DNA from 3 places in the Amycolatopsis sp. NPDC104819 genome. Region 2 is predicted to be linked to each of the others. Evidence: riboswitches for the same ligand, from Rfam matches in the RefSeq annotation. Region 2 holds a riboswitch; each other region holds the start of a gene.
What was found. A riboswitch is a leader RNA that binds a small molecule or an ion and turns the genes downstream of it on or off. The one in region 2 is predicted to bind S-adenosylmethionine.

Region 1 (4,868 bases), 310 kb from region 2:
TGCTGCTCGGGCTGTTCGCCTCGCCGGGCCGGCTGCTCGAGACGCTGGTGCCGGGCCTGGTCGCGGGCGCCGTCGTGCTGCTGCTGGCCCGGCCGGTGTCCGTCGTGCTGTCGATGCTGCCGTTCAAGCTGCCGTGGCGGGAACAAGCGTTCCTGTCGTGGGCCGGGCTGCGCGGGGCGGTGCCGATCGTGCTCGCGATGATCCCGCTCTCGCAGGGGCTGCCGGGCGCGCAACGGCTGGTCGACGCGGTGTTCGTGCTGGTCATCGTGCTGACGCTGCTCCAGGGGGCGACGCTCGGGCCGCTCGCGCGGTGGCTCGGGCTGTCCAAGAAGTCCGAGGCGCACGAGATCGAGGTCGACTCCGCGCCGCTGGACGAGCTGGGCGCCGAGCTGCTGCAGGTCCGCATCCAGCCCGGGTCGAAGCTGCACGGCGTGTACCTGTCCGAGCTGCGCCTGCCGGTCGGGGCGACCGTCAGCCTGGTCGTGCGCGAAGGCGCCGGCTTCACCCCGCAGAAGACGAGCCGGCTGCAGGAGCACGACCAGCTGCTGGTCGTCACGACGAGCGTCGTCCGCGACACCGTCGAACGCCGGCTCCGCGCGGTGGACCGGGCCGGGCGCCTGGCCCGCTGGAAGGGCGAGTCGGGCCGTTAGCCCGTTCGTGGTCGTGGCCGGTCCGTGATCGATCGGACGACTGGGCCTGCGCTGGCCTGCGTCTTGTCCGGTCCTTGTCCGGTTCTCGTGCTGACCTGGTGATCTTTTTCCGTGAGGGTGATCGTCGGGCATAAAAACGCCGTGTGATCTTCCCAGTGATCCAACCTTTGGCCTACTGTGCGCTCGATCCGGTTAGTTCGAATGGGTGAGTGAACAGCCAAAGGAGTACGCACGGTGACGAAGCTGCACGTTCGTGGGGCGGTTCTGGCCGCCGTGATGACCGCCGCCTGCGGGCTGCTCGCCGCGCCGGCCGCGAGCGCCGAAGTGGCCCCGTTCCCGGCCCTGGCCCTGCCGTTCAAGGCGGGCCAGCAGGTGTACTCGGCCGGCATCCACTCCGACGACGGCAGCACCGGGGTCAAGAACGCCGTCGACTTCAGCCCGGCCGACCGCACCGTGCGGGCCCCGCTGGCCGGCACCGTGCACCTCCAGCACTGCGCGGGCGGCGACTGGGTGACCATCGACCACGCCGGCGGCTGGCGCACCGGGTACTACCACATGGAGGGCATCAAGGTCACCGACGGTGAGCAGGTCGAGGCCGGGGCCGAGCTCGGCTCGACCGGCAACGCGCTCCCGTGCGGCGGCAGCAGCACCGGCGCGCACGTCCACTTCACGCTCTGGACCCTGCCGGACGCCCCGGCGGCGAACTGGGACGGCAAGTCCTTCGCCGAGGTTTCGACGGCGGTCGCCGCGGCCCACGGCGAGCCGGTCGACGGGAAGACCCTGGGCGGCTGGCTCTTCACCGCCGGATCCGAGCAGTACCAGGGCACCGCGACGCACCTCGCGGACAACGCCGTCACGCAGCTGCCGGGCCACTTCCGCGCGAAGCTCTGACCCTTCTCGCATCCTGCGCAGTCCTGTGAGCGGCGTCTCAGAATGCGAACCGGGGGTTGGCCGCCGCGTCCGGTTTCGGTTACCTTCGAGCCAGGTCATGAGTGCCAGCGTCAAGCCCCGGCTTGCTGGCCGGCAACCCTCCTACCGCGGTGGGGTGCCCCGGGTGAAGACCGGGCCGGTCGCGTCGTGCGACGGGCAAGCGCGGGCCCCTCGCCGGGGTCCCCCGGACTGCCGAGGAGGCACCGATGACTCTCGCCATCGACCGCACCAGCACCGTCGCTCCCGTCGAGCTCGTCGAAACCGTTGTCCCGCAGGAGATCCCGGCCGTCGCCGGCGCGTCGCTGCGGGTCCCGCTCGTCACCGGCGGCGATATCGGCTACGCCAACCTCGACCACGCGGCGAGCGCGCCGTGCCTGGAGGCCGTCCGCGGCGCCGTCGACGAGTTCCTGCCCTGGTACGCCAGCGTCCACCGCGGCGCCGGCTTCGCGTCGCAGGTGTCGACCAAGCTCTACGAGCGCACCCGCGACACCCTGCGCCGGTTTGTCGGCGCGCGCCGGACCGACACCGTCGTGTTCACCCGCAACACCACGGACTCCTTCAACCTGCTCGCCCGCAGCCTCCCGCCGCGCACCTCGGTGGTCGTGTTCGACACCGAGCACCACGCGGCGCTGCTTCCGTGGCGGGGCCCGCACGTCCGGCGGATCCCGACCCCGCGCACCCGCCTCGCCGCGGTGTCCGCTGTGGACGAAGCGCTCGCCGGCTGCCCCGAAGGACCGCGCCTGGTGGTCGTCACCGGAGCCTCCAATGTGACCGGTGAACTGCTCCCGGTCGCCGAAATCGCCGCGGTGGCACGGAAACACGGCGCCCGCATCGCGCTCGACGCCGCCCAGCTCGCCCCGCACCGCCGCGTCTCGATCAAGGAGCTGGACGTCGACTACGTCGCCCTCTCCGGCCACAAGCTGTACGCACCGTTCGGCGCCGGCGCGCTGATCGGCCGCGCCGACTGGCTGCGCGCCGCCCAGCCGTACCTCGCCGGCGGCGGCGCGACCAAGCTCGTCACCGACGACGCCGTGGTCTGGAACGACGGGCCCGAGCGCCACGAAGCGGGCTCGCCCAACACCGTCGGTGTGTACGCGCTCGGTGTCGCCTGCGAAACCCTGAGCCGGAACTGGGCCGCGGTCGAAGCGCACGAGCAGGCCCTGCTCACCCGGCTGCGCAAGGGTTTGGAGAGCATCCCCGGCTGCGCCGAGCTGCGGTTGTTCGACGCGCCGGTCGACCGCGTCGGCACGGTCAGCTTCGTCGTCGACGGCTTCGACCCCGGCTGGCTCGCGGCCGTGCTGTCCGCCGAGTACGGCATCGGCGTGCGCGACGGCGCGTTCTGCGCCCACATCGCGGCGAAGCGGCTCATCGGTGTCGCCGGCGGTGACGGCCGGCAGGCGGTGCGCGTCAGCCTCGGCCTCGGCAGCACCGAGGAGCACGTCGACCGCGTGGTGCTGGCGCTGCGCCAGATCGTCGCCCGCGGCGCGCGCTGGGAATACACGAAGGTGGACGGCCGCTGGGCGCCGGTCGGCGACCCGCGGGAGCTCCCGCCGTTCTGCTGAGCGCTAGCCTGGGCCGATGGGGAGGCACGGGGTTTCGTTGGCACTGCTCGGTTTTGCCGAGCTGGTCCTGGTCACGGTCGAGCTGTTCCGCCGCTCGGCCGTGACCGCCGAGCTGGCGTCGCACTTCGCGCCGGCCGCGCCGTCGTACCAGAGCATCTTCGGGCTCACTGTCGACGACCATGGTGGCCCGCAGCAGTTCCTCGGCATTTCCGACACGGTGATCGCCTACCGCGGTGGGATCGGGGTGGCCTGGCAGTGGGCGCTCATCGCCGCGTTCCTCGCGGTGGTGGCCGGGTACGCCCGGCGGCTCGGCGTGAAAGCCGCGGTGCTCTCCGCCGCCGGCGTCGTGCTCGCGGTGCCGCTGCTGGATTTGCTCGCTTACAGCTGGTTCGGCCTCGACGCCACGGCCCGGGGCCCGATCCTCGCGACGCTCGGCCTCGCCGTCGTCGCGTGGTGGGAACGCAGCCTGTTGATCCTCGCCACCGCCGTGCTTTCCGGGGCGGCCGCCGTCCTCGTCGCGGACCTGCCCGGCGTGCTGATTTCGGCCGGCGTCCTGCTGGCGGGCGCTATCCTGCCCCGATGGGGAGATCGCGCGACCACTGGTTCCCGTTGGCCGCACTGGGGTTCGCGCAGCTCGTGATGGCGGTGGTCGCCCTGGTCCCGGAAACGCCGGAGGCCGGCCAGTTCGTGCACTCGCGCGCTTACGAGCTGGCCCAGGACCTGTCCGGGGTCGGGCTCGGCACCGGCGGGGTCGGGGGCACGGGGTGGTACTCCACCGACGTCTACGCGACGAACGTCGTGCCGCCCGCGGCGCTCGGCTGGCTCGCCGGCCTCGCGTGTGTCGTGCTCGCCGTCGCCGGCTGGCACTGGCTGCACCTGCGCCGCGCCGGCACCCCGCCACGGCCCGTCCGGTTCGTGCTCGGCACCCTGGCCGCGCTCGCCGCCGTCCCGCTGCTCGACCTGCTCGGCGCCGTCGAGCTTCGGCTGCCCGGCGACGTCCGGGGCGCGCTCGTCGCGGCGCTGGGGCTGCTGGTGCTGGCCGCCTACGAGCGCAGCTGGTTCGTGCTCGCCGTGACCGTGGTGTTCGCGCTGGTCAGCGTGCTGTTGCCGACCCCGGTGACCGGGGCGCTCGCCGCGACGAGCGTGCTGTTCGCCGCGGCGTTCGCGGTCCTCCTCCGGCGTCCCCGCGACACTGCCGCCGACGCACCCTGACCAGGCGTGGACAATGGACCGGTGAGCACCGAGCCCAGCCACTCCGAACCCGAGACCGAAGCCGCCGCCGAAGCGGCGCCCGACCCCGTGGCCGACGCGCCGGAGACCCCCGAGGTCCCGGCGAAGCCGCTGCTGCCGAAGCGTCGTGTCGGCTGGGTGTTCGCGGTCGCGGTCGTGCTCTGGGCGATCGACCTGGTGACGAAGAACCTGGTCGTCGCGAACCTGGAGGGCAAGGAGCCGGTCCGGATCCTCGGCGGGCTGATCTACCTGCAGGTGATCCGCAACCCGGGCGCCGCGTTCTCGATGGCGACCGGGATGACGTGGGTGCTGGCGCTGGTCGCGCTCGCCGTCGTCATCGCGATCATCTGGCTGTCGCGGCGGCTGCGCTCGATCGGCTGGGCGATCGGCCTCGGGCTGGTGCTGGCCGGGGCGCTGGGCAACCTCACCGACCGCATCTTCCGCCCGCCGGGCGGCCTGCAGGGCCACGTCGTCGACTTCATCTCGGCGTTCGCCC
Region 2 (4,868 bases):
GTCGACGGCCGCCCGGTCGACTCCTCCGGGCAGGTTCTCCTCCTCGCACCGGTCGCGCAGTGGGCGACTTTGCTACCAGGCCAGGAAGTGGCCGTCTCGGGGCTGCTGATGCCGCCGCGTGGTTCGGACCTGACCGTCGCCGTGTTGTCCGTGCGCGGCCCGCCCACGGAACCCGGCCCCGCGCCGTGGTGGCAGCGGGCGGCGGCCGATCTGCGCGCGGGTCTCCACGACCTGTGCCAGAGCCTGCCGGACGAGCCCGCCGGGTTGCTGCCGGGCCTGGTCCTCGGCGACACGAGCGGCCTGTCGCCGCGGGTCGAGCAGGAGTTCGTCACCGCCGGCCTCGCCCACCTGACCGCGGTCAGTGGCGGGAACCTCGCCGTGGCCTGCGGCGCGGTCCTGCTCCTCCTGCGCCTGGTCCGGCTCGGGCCCCGGCTGTCGGCGGTGGCGGCCGGGGCGTGCCTGGCCGGGTTCCTCGTCCTGGTCGGCCCGGAACCGAGCGTGCTGCGGGCCGGCGTCATGGCGGCGGTCGCGTTGCTGGCTCTGGCGCTGGGACGGCGTGGTTCGGCGCTGCCCGCGTTGGCGTTCGCGGTCTGCGTGCTGGTGGTGGCGGATCCGGCGATGGCCACGGACTTCGGGTTCGCGCTGTCGGTGTTCGCCACCGCCGGGCTCGTGCTGCTCGCGCCTCGCTGGGCGGCCGCGCTCGTCCGCCGCGGCGTTCCGCCGGGGTTCGCCGAAGGGCTGGCGATCCCGCTGGCGGCGTTTCTCGTGACCGCACCGGTGATCGCGGGCATGGCGGGCTCGGTGAGCCTGGTTTCGGTGCTGACCAACGTCCTCGCGGCGCCGGTCGTGGCCCCGGCGACCGTGCTCGGCGTGCTGGCGACGGTCACCGGGCCCTGGTGGCCGGGCGCGGGGAAGGTCCTGGTGCACCTGGCCGATCCGGAGGCACGCTGGCTGATCACGGTGGCGCGGCACGGCGCACGAGCCCCGGGCGCGACAGTCGCGTGGCCCGGCGGCTGGGCCGGCGGCCTGCTCGCCGCCGGTGTGCTCCTCGTGCTGGTGCTGGCCGCTCGTCACCGGCGGGTCCGGCTGCTCATGGCCGTGCTGGTCGTCGGCGCGCTGCTGGTGCTCGTGCCGGTCCGGGTGATCGCGCCGGCGTGGCCACCGCGCAACTGGGCGATGGTCGAATGCGACGTCGGGCAGGGTGACGCGGTCGTCCTGGCGACCGCCGAGCCCGGACGGGCGATCGTCATCGACACCGGACCCGAGCCGGGACCGGTCGACGAGTGCCTGCACCGGCTCGCCGTCGACCGGATCCCGTTGGTGGTGCTGAGCCACCTGCACGCCGACCACATCGGCGGGCTCGCGTCGGTCTTCGACGGCCGGGCGGTCGGCGGCATCGCCGTCGGGCCGGGGCGCGCGCCGGAGTGGGCGTGGCGGCAGGTCGCCGCGGAGGCGGCCCGCCAGGCCGTGCCCCTGGTCGAGCTGAACCCGGGGGAGCGGCTGGACTGGCCCGGGCTCTCACTCGACGTGCTCGGCCCGCGCTACGTCCCTGCCCGTGCAGCCGGGCAGGACGGCACCACCATCAACAACAGCTCGGTGGTCCTCCGGGCGCAAACGGCAGCCGGCCGGATGCTCCTGACCGGCGACGTCGAACTGGCCGCGCAGGCGGACCTCCTAGCCGACGTCACAGACTTGAAAGCGGAGGTGCTGAAGGTCCCACACCACGGCTCGCGGTACTCGCTGCCGTCGTTCCTCGCCGCGGTGGCGCCGCGGGTGGCGTTGGTCAGCGTGGGCGCGGGCAACACCTACGGACATCCCAGCAAGTCCACAATGGACACTCTGGTGGCGTTGGGCGCACGGGTGACCCGGACGGACCAGGACGGAGACACCGCCGTCGTAGGCGAACCGGCGGGCCCGGCGATCTCACGCCGGGGCGAGCCCCGCGGCCCACCGCGCCGATGAGCCGGGGTGAGCCCCGCGGCCCGCCCCGGCGCACCGCCGGGGCGAAGATCAGTACCCGAGCGCCTTGTTCACCGCGGCGGCCGACGGCGGCAGGACCGCCTTGGGGCCCACGTGGTTCTCGATCGCGTCGAGGGTCTTGAGGCCGTCGCCGGTGATGAGGAGCACCGTCTCGGCGTCCGGGTCCAGCTTGCCCGTCTCGACCAGCTTCTTCGCCGTGGCGACGGTGACCCCGCCGGCCGTCTCGGTGAAGATGCCCTCGGTACGGGCCAGCAGGCGGATGCCTTCGACGACCTCTTCGTCGGAGACGTCCTCGATCGCGCCGCCGGTGCGGTTGACGATGTCGAGCACGTACGGGCCGTCGGCCGGGTTGCCGATCGCCAGCGAACGGGCGATCGTGTCCGGCTTCACCGGCTGGACGACGTCGTGGCCGCCGCGGAACGCGGCCGACACCGGCGAGCAGCCCGTGGCCTGGGCGCCGAACACCTTGTACGGGCTGGCGTCCACGAGACCGAGCTGACCCAGCTCGCGGAAACCCTTGTCCACCTTGGTGAGCTGAGAACCGGAGGCGATCGGCACGACGATCTGCGGCGGGATGCGCCAGCCCAGCTGCTCGGCGACCTCGAAGGCCAGCGTCTTCGAGCCTTCCGAGTAGTACGGCCGGACGTTCACGTTCACGAACGCCCACTTCGGGTGCTCACCGGCGAGCTCGGTGGCGAGGCGGTTGACGTCGTCGTAGTTGCCGTCGATGGCGATGAGGTCGCCGTCGTAGACCGCGGTGGTGAGGATCTTGGCGCGCTCGAGGGACTTCGGGATCAGCACGACCGACCGCCAGCCGGCGCGGGCGGCCGCGGCGGCCGTCGCGTTGGCCAGGTTGCCGGTCGAGGGACACGCGAGCACCTCGAACCCGAACTCGCGGGCCGCGGCCAGCGCGACGGCGACCACGCGGTCCTTGAAGGAGTGCGTCGGGTTGCCGGTGTCGTCCTTGACCCACACACGCTTGAGGCCGAGCTCCTTGGCGAGGCGGTCGGCGCGCACCAAGCGGGTCGCGCCGGGCTCGGTGTTCGGGATTTCTTCGATGTTCGACGGAACCGGGAGGAGCTTCTTGTAGCGCCAGATGTTCTTGGGGCCGGCCTCGATGTCTTCGCGGCGGACGCGGCCGAAGTCGTAGGCGACCTCGAGCGGCGAGAAGTCTTCGGCGGAGACGAACTCGGGGGCGAGCGGCTGCCGGTGGCCCTCTTCCTTCGACACCAGTTCGACGGCCGGTCCGAGATCCGGGGTCTTGGTGGTGGAGGTCGTGCCGAGGGTTGCGGTCATCGCGAGGTTCCTTTCCTCATCTGCCCCGCCGAAGCGGGCCGGAATTGGCACCGTGGTCGTCAGCTACCCCGCGATCGCGGGATGACGGGCTGTACGCCGGTTGCCGGGGCTTCGTCGGGCCGTTCCCTCTGCCCCTCTGGATGAGCGGTATTCGGTTGTCGGGGCGCGCCACAAACGCGCCGCCTCGAGGACACCGTACGACATGGCGTTCGGACCGTGCCATGGTGGCGGCTCCACATCACCGGAGCGGGCGCACGTTCGGAGAAGTGAGAGGATCCTCCGGTGACCGCGCAAGCCACCGCCCCGCCCCCGCTTCACCTGGTCCTGGGTGAGGAAGAACTGCTGATCGAGCGCGCCGTCCGCGAGACGCTGGCCGCGGCCCGCACGATCGACGCGACGGCCGAGCTGACCCGCGTCCGGGTGTCCGATCTCACAGCCCCTGAGCTGGCCGAACTCGTCAGCCCCTCGCTGTTCAGCGAAGGCCGCGTGATCGTCCTGGAGTCGGCGCAGGACATCTCGCAGGAGCTGGCCGACGCCGTGGCGTCCTACCTGAAGGACCCGGCGGAGGGGGTCGTGCTGGTCGTCGTGCACACCGGCGGTGGCCGCAGCAAGGCCGGCAAGACGCTCCCGGCCGTGCTGAAGAAGGCCGGCGCCGAAGTCACGGAGTGCCCGAAGATGACGAAGCCCGCTGAGCGGGAGCAGTTCGTGCGGCACGAGGTGCGCCGGGTGGGCGGCAAGATCGACCCCGCCGGCGTCGCCGCGCTCATCGACGCCGTGGGCTCCGACCTGCGGGAACTCTCCTCTGCGGCGACGCAGCTGGTCGCGGACACCGGCGGCGCGGTCGACGCCGAAGCGGTCCGGCGCTACCACCGCGGCCGGGCCGACGTGACCGGGTTCGCGGTCGCGGAGCGGGCGGTCAGCGGTGACCGCGCCGCCGCACTCGAGTCGTTGCGCTGGGCGATGCAGCTCGGGGTTCCGCACGTCCTGGTCGCCGACGCGCTGGCCGACGCCGTCCGCACGATCGCCCGCGTCTCCGGCGCGGGCCGCGGTAACCCCAACCAGCTGGCCGGCGAGCTGGGCATGCCGCCGTGGAAGATCCGCAAGGCGCAGGGCCAGTCCCGGGGCTGGAACCAGGACGGGCTGGCCACGGCGATGCGGGTGGTCGCGCGGCTCAACGCCGAGGTCAAGGGCGTGGCGGCGGACCCGGGTTACGCGCTGGAACGAGCCGTGCTGGAGGTGGCGGCCGCCAAGGGCGACCGCTGACATGAAGAAAGCCCCGGCCGAGGCCGGGGCTTCTCCAGAAACAGCTTGCTCAGAGCGCGTTGACGCGCTTCGCGAGCGCCGACTTCTTGTTGGCGGCCTGGTTGGCGTGGATGACGCCCTTCGAGACGGCCTTGTCCAGCTTCTGGGCGGCGTCGCGCTGCAGCTCGGCAGCCTTGGCCTTGTCGCCGGCGTCGGCGGCTTCGCGGACCTTGCGGATCGCGGTCTTCACCGAGGACCGGATCGCCTGGTTGCGCTGACGCGCCTTCTCGTTCGTCGTGATGCGCTTGATCTGCGACTTGATGTTGGCCATAGGGCAACTCCTGTTTCAC
Region 3 (4,868 bases), on a different contig from region 2:
GGTAGTACAGCGCGGCTTTCGTGACTTCGAGCCGCTCGGCGATCTCCCGCAGCGAACTGCCTTCGTACCCCTGCTCGGCGAACAGCTCGAGCGCGACGCGCTGGATGCGCTCGCGGGTGTCGGTGCGCCGCCCGGCCATGCCTCACCTCTCAACTTACTTGACGGCCGACTAGTGTTGGCTTAGCTTGGCATTGCTTGTCGGCCGACAAGCAATGCATCCACAGCTTACCCCGGGGGTCCGTCATGACCACAGCCGCACCACCACGCACGGCGAGCCGGTGGCTCGCCCTCGGCGCGCTGGGCCTGGCCCAGCTCATGGTCGTGCTCGACACGACCGTCGTGAACATCGCCCTGCCGTCGGCGCAGCACGCGCTGGGCATGTCCGACACCGGCCGCCAGTGGACGATTTCCGCGTACACGCTGGCTTTCGGCGGCCTGCTGCTGCTCGGCGGCCGGCTCGCCGACCGGATCGGCCGCCGCACCACGCTGATGGCCGGGGTCGCCGGGTTCGCCGTCGCGTCCGCGATCGGCGGCGCCGCGCCGTCGCCGGCGTGGCTGATCGGCGCGCGGGCCGCGCAGGGTGTGTTCGCGGCGCTGCTCGCGCCGTCGACGATGTCCCTGCTGACGCTGACCTTCACCGAACCGCGTGAACGCGCGAAGGCGTTCGGGATCTTCAGCGCCATCATGATGTCCGGCTCCGCGGTCGGGCTCACCGTCGGCGGCGCGCTGACGGAGTTCCTAGACTGGCGCTGGAGCCTCTACGTCAACGTGCCGATCGCGATACTGGCCGGGCTGGGCGCCTGGTTCGCCGTGCCCGCGGCCGCCGCGCACCGGGAGACCAAGCTGGACTGGACCAGTGCACTGCTCAGCTGCGGCGGGATCGTGCTGCTCGTGCACGCACTGTCCGAAGTGGCCACTGAGGGCTGGAACTCCTTGGTGGTACTGGGTTCCCTGACAGCCTCCATTGTGCTGCTCGGACTGTTCGTGCGCCGGCAGGCCCGGCACCCGCACCCGCTGCTGCCGCTCACGGTGGTGCGCGACCGTGCCCGCGCCGTCGCGTACCTGACGATCGGGGCGGCGTCGTTCGGCGCGTTCGGGATGTTCCTGTTCCTGACCTACCAGCTGCAGGTCGTGATGGGGTACGGCGCGCTGGCCGCGGCGCTGGCGTTCCTGCCGACGCTCGGCGCGAACATGCTGACGTCCACACAGGTGTCGAGCCGGCTGCTGGCCCGCGTCGGACCGCGGCCTCTCTTGGCGGGCGGGCTGTTCGTGCTCGGCTGCGGGCTCCTGCTCGCCACACGGCTGACGCCGGACGCGTCGTACGTCACGGTGATCCTGCCGATGCAGCTGCTGCTGGGGGTCGGGGCCGGGCTGAGCATGCCGGTGGTGCTGAACGTCGCGACCCGCGGGGTCGGCGCGCGTGAAGCGGGCGCGGCGTCGGCGTTCGTGACGACGTCACAGCAGGTGGGAGCTTCGCTCGGGACGGCGGCGCTGAACACGATCGCCACCGCGGCGGCGGCCGGGCTGACCACGCCGGCGGCGATCGTCCACGGTTACACGACGGCCGCGGCCTGGGCGGCGGGCCTCATCGGCGCCGCGGCGCTCACCGCGTTGCTGGTCCTGCCGCGCGGCACCCGCTGACCCCGAGCGCCCCAATGTGGCCTTCGGTGCGTTCAACGCACCCAAGGCCGCCTTGGGGCGCTGGAGGTCAGGCGGCCGCGACACCCTGGGGGCCGCGAGCCGTGTGCGTGACGTGGCCACCGCGCTCGGTGACCCACGCGAGGGCCGCGTCGGCGCGCTCGCCGCGGACGCCGAGGCGGAAGCGGCCGACCGGGGTGTCGCCGATCCGGGTCAGGCCGCCGCCGATGGTGGCGAACTCGACGTCGAACCGGCCCGCCGCCTCGGGCAGCAACGCGCCGACCGACGCGAAGCCGACCAGCACGACGTCGACCGAGCGGTCGTAACGCGCACCCTGCGAGCGGGGGGTCTCGATGGCCGGCAGCAGCGCCTGTGCGGTGCGGCTGGCCGGGTTGGAGATCAGGTCGAGCACCGTGCCGCGCTCGACGACCGTGCCGTCCTCCAGCACCGCGACGTCGTCGCAGACCCGGCGGACCACCCCGGCGTCCGGCGTGGTGACCACCACGGTGACCCCCAGCTCGGACCGGGCCCGGTCGAGCACGGTGAGCACCGCGCCGGCCTCCTCCGGGTCGACACCGGCGGTCGGGTCGTCCGCGAGCAGCACGGCGGGGGCCGCCGCGAGCGCCTTCGCGACCGCGACCCGGCGGAGCTGACCGACGGACAGCTCCGAGGGGCGCTGCGCGGCGCGCGGCGTCAGGCCGACGAGGTCGAGCAGGGAGCCGACGCGGCTGCGGCGCTGCGGGCCGTCGACCCCGAGCTGCTCCAGCGGGGAGGCGATGTTGCCGGCGATGGTGCGCTCGGCGATCAGCTCCGGCTTCGAGCCGACGATGCCCAGCTGGCGGCGGATCTCCCGCAGCCGGCGGCCGTCGAGGGTGCCGGTGTTGAGGCCGTCGAGCCGGACGACACCACGGTCGGGACGCTCCTGCAGCGCGATGCAGCGGGCCAGGACGGACTTGCCCGAACCGGCGGGACCGACCACGCCGAACAGCGAGCCGGCCTGGACGTCGACGCTCACGTCGCGCAGGGCGACGACCGAGTTTCCGTTGGTGGCGAAGGACTTGGACAGGTTTTCGACGGTGATCACGAAGGCTCCAGAAAACGGGGCGCGCTCACTCGGAGGCGCCCGGCCGCAGACGAAATCCGTCCTCTATGGACGGTGCGAGAAGAAGAGGTGGACCGGCTCGGGAAAGCTCAGTTGGAGCGTCGACATGCGGTCACGGAGCGGCGGCCTTCGTCGACTACGCGACGCCTGGTCAGCAGCAGGGGGCGAGCTACCCTCTTCATCGGAAACGGCCTCCATCGGTCCTGGCGGTAGCACCTGCCCTGTGGAGGGTGGTTGCTGCGACTTCGGCGAGCCAGGTCTCTCAGTCGCTCGGGATGGACATACTGAGTAAACCGATCCCGCAGAGCGAACGCAAGCCCGTTGGCCCAGATCACACGACTGGCGGCGTCCGGATGGCGAGACGCGCACGCCGGGAGACGTCGGCGAGCACCCTGCCGGTTGACATCCACAGTGGACGTCGCCCGCGGCTAGCGGGCGGCGGCGAGCCGGGCGAAGTCGTGGACGTCGAGCTGCTCGCCGCGCGTCTTCGGGTCGATCCCGGCGGCCGCCAGCAGCTCGCCGGCGCGCTCGGCCGAGCCCGCCCAGCCCGCCAGCGCGGCCCGGAGCGTCTTCCTGCGCTGTGAGAAAGCGGCGTCGACGAGCCCGAAGAGCCGTTCCCGGTCGTCGGACGCCGGCGCGTCGCCGCGCTCGAAGGCGACGAGCGCGGAGTCGACGTTTGGTACCGGCCAGAACACCGAGCGTGGCACCGCGGCGACCTTGCGCGCCGGGCCGTACCAGGCGAGCTTGACGCTCGGCACGCCGTAGATCCGGCTGCCCGGGCCCGCCGCCATCCGGTCGGCGACCTCGGTCTGGACCATCACGAGGCCGGAGGTGAGCGACGGCACTTCGGCGAGCAGGTGCAGCACCACCGGCACGGCGACGTTGTAGGGGAGGTTGGCGACGAGGGCAGTCGGCGCCGGCAGCTCGGCATCGGTGACGCGCATGGCGTCGGCCTCGAGGACGGTGAGGCGCTCGGCGGCGTCCGGCCCCCGCTCGGCGACAGTCTTCGGCAGCCGTTCGGCCAGCTTGGGATCGATCTCGACGGCGACGACCCGCGCGCCGGTGGCGAGCAGCCCCAGCGTCAGCGACCCGAGGCCGGGCCCGACCTCGAGCACGACGTCGTCCGGACCGACCGAGGCGAGCTCGACGATCCGGCGGACGGTGTTGGGATCGTGCACGAAGTTCTGCCCGAGCTTCTTCGTCGGCCGCACGTCGAGTTCGGCCGCCAGCCCGCGGATCTCGGCAGGTCCCAGCAGTTCAACCACCGGCCGAGCTTACCGATGGGACATCTCGCGCCCCCGGACGGTCGGTTCGCGGTGATCGAGGACGGAACTCGCGTGATCAGGGACGGAACTCGCGTGACTGAGCGCGGAACTCGCGTGATTGGAGGGGCATCTCGCGTGATTGAGCAGGCATCACGCGTGACTGGGCGGGCATCGGGTGTGATGCCCCGCCAATCACGGGTGATGCCTCTCCGGACACGCGTGATTCCCCTCGGGACACGCGTGATGCCCCTCGGCGCACGCGTGATGCCCCTCGGCGCACGCGAAAAGGCCCCCGTCCGGGGAGGACGGGGGCCGGTTCGGGAGTTCGTCAGGCCTTCTTGCCGCAGACCGGCCAGGCGCCGTAACCGCCGCGGGCGTCGCGGACCTTCTCGGCCACCGAGATCTGCTGCTCGCGCGTCGCCTGGCTCGGCAGCGCCGCGTACTGGGAGCCGCCGTAGGCGTTCCAGGTCTGCTTGTCGAACTGGAGGCCGCCGTAGTAGCCGTTGCCGGTGTTGGTGGCCCAGTTGCCGCCCGACTCGCACTGCGCGATGCGGTCCCACGAGGACGCGTCGCCGATGACCGGGTTCGCCGGCTTCTTCGTGCCGACGTGGATGATCTTCGGCTTGGCCTCCGTGATGACCTGCTCGGAGACGCTCTCGCGCGAGACCTCTTTGCCGTTCTTCTGCGTGACCTTGTAGGTCACCATCTTCTCGCCGGGCGTGCCGGGGTCCTCGACCTCGGTCTTGCCCTTCTCGAGGTTCGGGTCGTCGACCTTCTGCTCGGGCGGGTCGATGGTCTCCTTCTGGACGACCGTCGAGACGCCGGTGCGGCTGATGTGCACCTCGGCGCCGTCGGTCAGCTTG

Region 1: another riboswitch for S-adenosylmethionine. It lies ahead of ACZ63E_RS07950 (aminotransferase class V-fold PLP-dependent enzyme); the one in region 2 lies ahead of thrC (threonine synthase).
Region 3: another riboswitch for S-adenosylmethionine. It lies ahead of ACZ63E_RS39595 (methionine ABC transporter ATP-binding protein); the one in region 2 lies ahead of thrC (threonine synthase).

What each region holds. Positions count from the first base shown of each region.
Region 1 is NZ_JBVJON010000002.1:623,382-628,249, forward strand. Features, by position in the region: gene ACZ63E_RS07940 (potassium/proton antiporter) at 1-650, shown strand, start outside; gene ACZ63E_RS07945 (M23 family metallopeptidase) at 885-1,541, shown strand; SAM riboswitch class IV at 1,635-1,749, shown strand; gene ACZ63E_RS07950 (aminotransferase class V-fold PLP-dependent enzyme) at 1,787-3,142, shown strand; gene ACZ63E_RS07955 (hypothetical protein) at 3,159-3,782, shown strand; gene ACZ63E_RS07960 (hypothetical protein) at 3,722-4,354, shown strand; gene lspA (signal peptidase II) at 4,442-4,868, shown strand, end outside.
Region 2 is NZ_JBVJON010000002.1:308,864-313,731, forward strand. Features, by position in the region: gene ACZ63E_RS06295 (ComEC/Rec2 family competence protein) at 1-1,962, shown strand, start outside; gene thrC (threonine synthase) at 2,011-3,276, opposite strand; SAM riboswitch class I at 3,290-3,423, opposite strand; gene holA (DNA polymerase III subunit delta) at 3,559-4,539, shown strand; gene rpsT (30S ribosomal protein S20) at 4,589-4,849, opposite strand.
Region 3 is NZ_JBVJON010000017.1:52,236-57,103, reverse strand. Features, by position in the region: gene ACZ63E_RS39605 (TetR/AcrR family transcriptional regulator) at 1-139, opposite strand, end outside; gene ACZ63E_RS39600 (MFS transporter) at 244-1,641, shown strand; gene ACZ63E_RS39595 (methionine ABC transporter ATP-binding protein) at 1,709-2,722, opposite strand; SAM riboswitch class I at 2,916-3,022, opposite strand; gene rsmA (16S rRNA (adenine(1518)-N(6)/adenine(1519)-N(6))-dimethyltransferase RsmA) at 3,169-4,005, opposite strand; gene ACZ63E_RS39585 (transglycosylase family protein) at 4,334-4,868, opposite strand, start outside.